Regions from separate parts of the Microbispora sp. H10885 genome, predicted to be linked through region 3. Evidence: riboswitches for the same ligand, from Rfam matches in the RefSeq annotation. Region 3 holds a riboswitch; each other region holds the start of a gene.
The links. Region 3 has a riboswitch for cobalamin ahead of HHX37_RS27655 (histidine phosphatase family protein). Riboswitches for the same ligand answer to the same signal wherever they lie in the genome.
Positions count from the first base shown of each region.

Region 1: another riboswitch for cobalamin. It lies ahead of HHX37_RS06245 (ribonucleoside-diphosphate reductase subunit alpha); the one in region 3 lies ahead of HHX37_RS27655 (histidine phosphatase family protein).
Region 2: another riboswitch for cobalamin. It lies ahead of HHX37_RS21035 (ABC transporter substrate-binding protein); the one in region 3 lies ahead of HHX37_RS27655 (histidine phosphatase family protein).

Region 1 covers NZ_JABBWY010000002.1:268,461-270,715, reverse strand. Annotated here, with positions in the region: gene HHX37_RS06250 (Bug family tripartite tricarboxylate transporter substrate binding protein) at 1-875, shown strand, start outside; cobalamin riboswitch at 921-1,131, shown strand; gene HHX37_RS06245 (ribonucleoside-diphosphate reductase subunit alpha) at 1,263-2,255, shown strand, end outside.
Region 2 covers NZ_JABBWY010000007.1:449,816-452,070, reverse strand. Annotated here, with positions in the region: gene HHX37_RS21035 (ABC transporter substrate-binding protein) at 1-921, opposite strand, end outside; cobalamin riboswitch at 1,000-1,124, opposite strand; gene HHX37_RS21030 (acyltransferase family protein) at 1,462-2,255, shown strand, end outside.
Region 3 covers NZ_JABBWY010000011.1:114,317-116,571, reverse strand. Annotated here, with positions in the region: gene HHX37_RS27660 (cobyric acid synthase) at 1-608, shown strand, start outside; adenosylcobalamin (AdoCbl) riboswitch at 641-788, shown strand; gene HHX37_RS27655 (histidine phosphatase family protein) at 835-1,404, shown strand; gene HHX37_RS27650 (VWA domain-containing protein) at 1,401-2,255, shown strand, end outside.

The DNA.
Region 1 (2,255 bases), on a different contig from region 3:
CCCTCCTCGTCCCCGGCCCGCCGGAGTGCTGGGGGGACGGCGTCGCCCGGAGCCTGAAGTCCCTCATCGAGGCCCGCCGCTGGGCCGGCAGAGTGCTGGTCACGCGGGACGCCGGGGGCGGCGGCGCGTCGGCCGTCGGACGCTTCGCCGTCGGACGGCCGGACCGGCTGATGGTCGCCGACCCCCTCCTGCTGGCCGACTGCGCGCTCGGGCGCGCGCCCGATGAGGCGGGGCCGTTCGCCGCCCGGACCGTGCCGCTGGCCAGGCTGGCGGGGGAGTGGCAGGTGCTGGTGACCTCCCCCGATTCGGGTTACCGCACGTTCGAGCAGGTCGCGGCGGCCCTGCTGCGCACCCCCGAGCGGGTGAAGGTGGCGGGCGGGCCCGACCGCGGGCCCGGCCACCTGCTGCTCGGCCTGACCGCCCGGGGCCTCGGGGCCGATCCGCGGCTGGCGGCGTACGAGGCCTTCGACAGCCCCGCACGGGCCGTCGCGGCGGTGGCCGAGGGGACGACCGCGCTCGCCTTCGGCGGGCGCGGCGACGTCGCCGCCCACGTCAGGGCCGGACGGCTGCGCCCGCTCGCCGTCTCCGCTCCCGAGCGCCTGCCCGGCCTGGACGCGCCCACGCTGACCGAGTCGGGGGTGCGGGTGGCGTACGCGAACTGGACCGGCCTGCTCGCCCCCCTCGGGGTGGCGGCCCGCGAGCGCGACGCGCTGACCGGCCTGTGCCGGGCCGTCGCGGACTCGCCCGCCTGGCTCCGCCTGTGCGAGCGCAACGGCTGGACGCCGATGTGGCTCGCCGGCGAGGAGTTCCGGCAGTGGCTCACGGGCGAGGCGCGTCGTACGGCCCTGCTTCTCGATGATCTCGGAATCCGGTGACCAACACAACTTGTAGGGTCGCTTGCGAGATCGCCCACTAGATGTAGGATCCATCGCGTCGCTGGTTCACCTCGGTGAGGCAAGAGGGAACCCGGTGGGAATCCGGGGCTGCCCCGCAGCGGTGAGCGGGAACGACCGCCGTCACAGAGCACTGGTGCGTGAGCGCACCGGGAAGCGACGGCCAGTAGGTCCGGCGGGCGTGTGTCCCGCCGGTCGCCCGCGAGCCCGAAGACCTGCCCGCGACCGCGCGCGGAGTCACCGCGCGTGCCCGCGCCGTGCCCCGAGGGAGGGCCCGCCGCCCGCAGGCCGTGCCGTCGCACGCGTGCGCCGCGGCGTCCCCTCCCCTCCGGCCGGCCGGGTCAGGAGACGAGGAGGAGAGGGCGACCGATGACGATCACCGACCCGGTCTCCGCGCCCGCGCGCCCCGCCACGGGGCCGCGCGGCGCGGAGGAGACCGCGGACGTCTGGCGGGCCATCGAGGAGGCGGCGGCGGGGGTCGTCGCGGACCCGGACAACTCCCGGCGGGCGGCGCGGCTGCTCGCCCGGGTGATCGAGGAGGAGACGGCGGGCCAGGGGGTGCGCGCCTTCTCCGAGTCGGTCGCGGCCGCCCACACGGCCGGGCTGCTGGGCGACGCGGTCGCCGCGTTCGTGGCCGACGAGGCCGAAGCGCTGGACGCGCTGATCGACCCGGCGGCCGACGACCGGTTCGAGTACTTCGGGCTGCGTACGGTCTACGACCGCTACCTGCTGCGGCATCCGGTCACGCGGCGGGTGCTCGAACGCCCGCAGCACTTCCTGCTGCGCGTGGCCTGCGGCCTGTCGGCGAGCGTCGGCGAGGCGGCCGAGCTGTACCGGCTGATGTCCGCGCTCGCCTATCTGCCCAGCTCGCCGACGCTGTTCAACTCCGGGGCGCGCCGCCCGCAGCTGTCGTCGTGCTTCCTGCTCGACTCGCCGCGCGACGAACTGGAGAGCATCTACGAGCGGTACGGCCAGGTGGCGCGGCTGTCGAAGTACTCCGGCGGGATCGGCGTCGCCTGGACCCGGGTGCGCTCGCGCGGTTCGCTGATCCGGGGCACCAACGGCCTGTCCAACGGCATCGTCCCCTGGCTGCGCACGCTCGACGCGTCGGTGGCGGCGGTGAACCAGGGAGGCAGGCGCAAGGGAGCCGCCTGCGTCTACCTGGAGACCTGGCACGCCGACATCGAGGAGTTCCTGGAGCTTCGCGACAACACGGGCGAGGAGTCGCGCCGCACCCACAACCTCAACCTGGCCAACTGGGTGCCCGACGAGTTCATGCGCCGGGTCGAGGCGGACGGCGTGTGGTCGCTGTTCGACCCCAAGGAGACCCCCGAGCTGACCGACCTGTGGGGCGAGGCGTTC
Region 2 (2,255 bases), on a different contig from region 3:
GAGGTCGGCGACGCGCGGTCCCCAGCGGGAGGCGACGTCGTCGTCGAGCTCCACCACGCGGTCCCGCTTCAGGGCGGCCAGGCCGGACCAGCCCGGCCGCTTGGCCAGCGCGGCGGCGTTCTGACCACAGCACTTGGTGTCGCCGAGGAAGATCAGGTCGGGGTCGGCCTTGGCCACGAACTCCGCCGACAGCTTGGGGTAGCCGCCCGCCGCGTCGGGGGCCTCGTCGGCGATGTTCTTCAGCCCGAACAGGCTGTAGACCTGCCCGATGAACGTGCTCGACGTGGCCGCGTACGGCGTGGTGTCCAGTTCGTGGTAGTAGGTCAGGCCCTTGCCCTTGGGCGCCGCCGCGACGAGCGCGTCGATCTTCTGCTTGACGCCGCCGGCCACCTCCTCGGCCTTGTCCACGTTGCCGGTGGCCGCGCCGAGGTCCCGGATCTGGTCGTAGGTGTCCTCCAGCTTGGTCGCGGCGGGCTCCAGCAGCACCGGGACGCCGACCTTCCCCAGCCCGGCGACCACGCCCTCCAGGTCGTTGGCGAGCACGACGAGATCGGGCTTGGCGGCGGCGATCGCCTCGACGTTGGGCTTGAAGCCCGACAGCGACGTCTTCGGCGCCTCGGGCGGGTAGTTCGACTGGTCGTCCACCGCGCCCACCTGGGCGCCCGCGCCGATCGCGAACAGGATCTCGGTGGCCGTCGGGGACAGCGACACGATGTGCTCGGGCCGCTTGGCGATGGTCACCGCGCCGTTGCCCGCCTGGATCGTGACGGGGAAGGCGCCGCCCGAGGCGGCGGAGCTGGAAGCGGCGGGGTTCGAGGCGGCGGGGGACGCGGAAGTGGCGGAGCCGTCGCTCTGGCCGCAGCCGGCCAGTCCGAGCATGCCCAGCACCACACCCGCGACGGCCGTACGCAGGGGCCTCACGAGGGTCCTCCAAGGGGGGAAAGCCGGGAAATCGAGAGACCCGCGGGATTGGACGGATCACCCTTTTCCACGAGGGTTGACGGCGTCGGCGCACAACGCAGGCGACCTGGCTCGTCCCCGGGGGCGGGGAACCACAGTTGCGGGACAGCGCCGGGTTCGCACCGGACTTCGCTGCGCTGCGCGCGTCGGACGCAACGGTACCAACCCGCCTCGCGGCGCCGTCATCCTCCCCCGGCCGCCGAGGTCCGCCCGCCTGCCCGTACGCCGGGGTGGTAGGGCAGGCCCCACCCCGATGGTGGGGGCTCGCCCATGATCGGGAGTAGTGGCTCCGTCGCTGCGCCGGACGGCGGCCGGGCGGGACCCTGGAACGGCCGGGCGGTTCCCGGCAGAAGCTCCTGACGGACTGTCTCCCCCGCTCCTCCTCAGTCCGCGAGCCGGCGCCGGAGCGCGCGGTCGCGGCCGGTCCCCGCTCCGGCCGGGCCCGTGACGGACGACCGGCGTCCGGCAACCGACGATCGACACACCGAAGGCGGCTCCCCCGTGTCCCTGACCATGCTTCCCCCCGCCCCCGCGCGGGCCCCGGCCGCCCCCGGGCCCCGGGACCGCTTCATCGACATCCTGCGCGTCTTCGGGATGGTCCTCGTGGTCGTCCAGCACTGGGCGATGCCGGTCCTGTCGTACGCCGGAGGACGGCTGACCACGGGCAACGCCCTGGCGGCGGCTCCGTTCGTCACCTGGATCTCCCAGGTGATGCCGCTGGTCTTCTTCGCCGGGGGCGCGGCCAACGCGATCAGCTTCCGGTCCGCGGCGCGCCGCGCCGGCCTGCCGGACACGGGCGAGACGGGCCGGGCGGCCCGGGAGCGGTCGACGCGGCGGCCGAGCGCGGAGAAGCGGACGGCCTGGGAGTGGACGGCGCGGGAGTGGACGGCGCGGGAGTGGACGGCGCGGGAGTGGACGGCGCGGGAGTGGACGGCGCGGCGGGTGCGCCGCCTGGCCTGGCCGGTGGCGCCGCTCGCGGCCGTCTGGCTGCCGCTCCCCCACCTCCTGACGGCGCTCGGCGTGCCCCCGCAGCCGGTCGAGGTGGCCGCGCGGACCGTCGGCCAGTTGCTCTGGTTCCTCGCCGTCTACCTGCTCGCGGTGGTGGCCACCCCCTGCCTGCTCCGCGTACGGGCCGGGGTCGCGCTGCCCGTGCTGGCGGGCGGCGCGGTGCTGACGGACGTGGTCCGCTTCTCGGGGCTGGAGGCCGCCGGCTATCTCAACGTCGCGTTCGTGTGGCTGGCCGTCCACCAGGTCGGGTTCCGGTACGCCGACGGCGGCCTGGAGTGGCTGCGGGG
Region 3 (2,255 bases):
GCGCGGAGGCCGACCTGCTGGTCCTGCCCGGTTCGCGGGCCACCGTGAGCGACCTCGCCTGGTTGCGGGAGACCGGGATCGCCGATGTCGTCGCCGGGAGAACGGGACCGGTGCTCGGCGTCTGCGGGGGCTACCAGATGCTCGCCCGTACCATCACCGACCAGGTCGAGTCGGGTGCCGGCACGGTCGCCGGGCTGGGACTGCTCCCGGCCGACGTCGTGTTCGCCGCCGAGAAGACGCTCGGGCGGCCGAGCGGTGAGGCGTACGGGCATCCCGTGGAGGCGTACGAGATCCACCACGGGATCGTGACGCGCGATGCCGGCGAGGAGTTCCTCGACGGCTGCCGGGTGGGGAACGTGTGGGGCACCACCTGGCACGGAGCGCTGGAGAACGACGGGTTCCGGCGGGCGTTCCTCGGTGAGGTGGCGCGGGCGGCGGGACGCGAGTTCCACGCCGGCCCCGGCGTCTCCTTCGCGGCGCTGCGAGAGGCACGGCTGGACGCGCTCGGGGACCTCGTCGAGCGGAACGTCGACACCGCCGCGTTGCTCGCGCTCATCGCGGGCGGGCCGCCCTCAGGACTGCGGGTCCTGCCGCCCGGCGCGGCCTGAGATTGTTGACGCTGATTGTCCGGAACGGGTACCGTCCGGAAGGTTTCGCGGTGACCAAGGGAAATCCGGTGAGATGCCGGTGCGGTCGCGCCACTGTATCCGGGGCATGGACCCCGGGAGCCAGGTCGCTTGGCCACCGTGACCTCGTCTGCCGGGACGCGTCATCCCTGAGGAGGCCCTTGTGAGCGACCTTCGCCCCGTCGAGCACCAGCCGCGCGGCTGAGCCGTGCTGTTCATCCGTCAGGCGGGTACGCCCGGTGCCCGGCGTGCCTGCTTCCCCATGCCCGAGGATCCCGATCCGTCGGGACTCGCCCAGGCCACGGCACAGGCCGCCGTGCTGGGCGTGCCCGGCGACGCGCTCGTCTTCGCCGCGCCGTGGCCCGCCGCCGTGGCGACCGCCCGGGCCGCGTCAGGCCGGGAACCCGTCGTGGCCGGCGCGCTCGCCGAGGCCGATTACGGGGCCTGGGCGGGCCGGCCGTTCGCGGAGGTGGCCGCGGCGGACCCCGCGGGGCTCGGCGCGTGGCTGACCGACCCTTGGGCGGTCCCCCATGGCGGGGAGAGCCTCGCCGGCATGGGCGAACGGGTGGCCGCGTGGATGGAGTCGCTCCGCGCGGACGCCGCCCGTGTGGTCGCCGTCTGCGACGCCGGGCCCATCCGGGCCGCGCTCGCGCACGCGCTCGGCCTGACCGCGACACGGGCCGCGGCCTTCGACGTCGCGCCGTTGTCCCACACCGGACTGGCCGCCGGGCACGGCGGCTGGCGGATCACGTACGTCAACCGGAAGGCCGCACCGTGAACCCTGCCTATCCCTTCAGCGCCGTCGTCGGGCTCGACGACCTGAAGCTGGCGCTGGTGCTGAACGCGGTCTCGCCCCGGGCCGGCGGCGTCCTGGTACGCGGGGAGAAGGGCACCGCGAAATCCACCATCGTCCGCGCGCTGGCCGCGCAGTTGCCCCCGGTCGCCGTGGTGGCGGGGTGCCGGTTCCACTGTGATCCGGCGGCGCCCGATCCGGGGTGTCCCGACGGGCCGCACGAGCCGGACGCAGCGTGGGTCCGGCGGCCGGCGTCGCTGGTGGAGCTTCCGGTGGGAGCCTCGGAGGATCGGCTGGCCGGGTCGCTGGACCTGGAGCGAGCGCTGACCGAAGGGGTCAAGGCCTTCGAACCCGGGCTGCTCGCGGCGGCCCATCGGGGCGTCCTGTACGTGGACGAGGTGAACCTCCTGCACGACCATCTGGTGGACCTGCTGCTCGACGCGGCGGCGCTCGGGGTCTGCTACGTGGAGCGCGAGACCGTCTCGGTACGGCATGCCGCGCGCTTCCTGCTCGTCGGAACCATGAATCCGGAGGAAGGGGAGCTCCGCCCGCAGTTGCTCGACCGGTTCGGGCTGACCGTCGAGGTGCGGGCGACCCGGGAGCCCGGCGAACGGGCGGAGGTCGTCCGGCGGCGGTTCGCGTTTGACGCCGATCCCGAGGGGTTCGCGGCTCGATGGGCTCCGGAGGAGGCCGCGCTCGCCGGGCGGATCGCGCGGGCCCGGGCCGCCCTTCCGGCGGTACGGCTGCCCGACGCTCGGCTACGGCAGATCACGGCCGTCTGCGCGGGTTTCGAGGTGGACGGTCTGCGGGCCGATCTCGTCACCGCTCATGCCGCT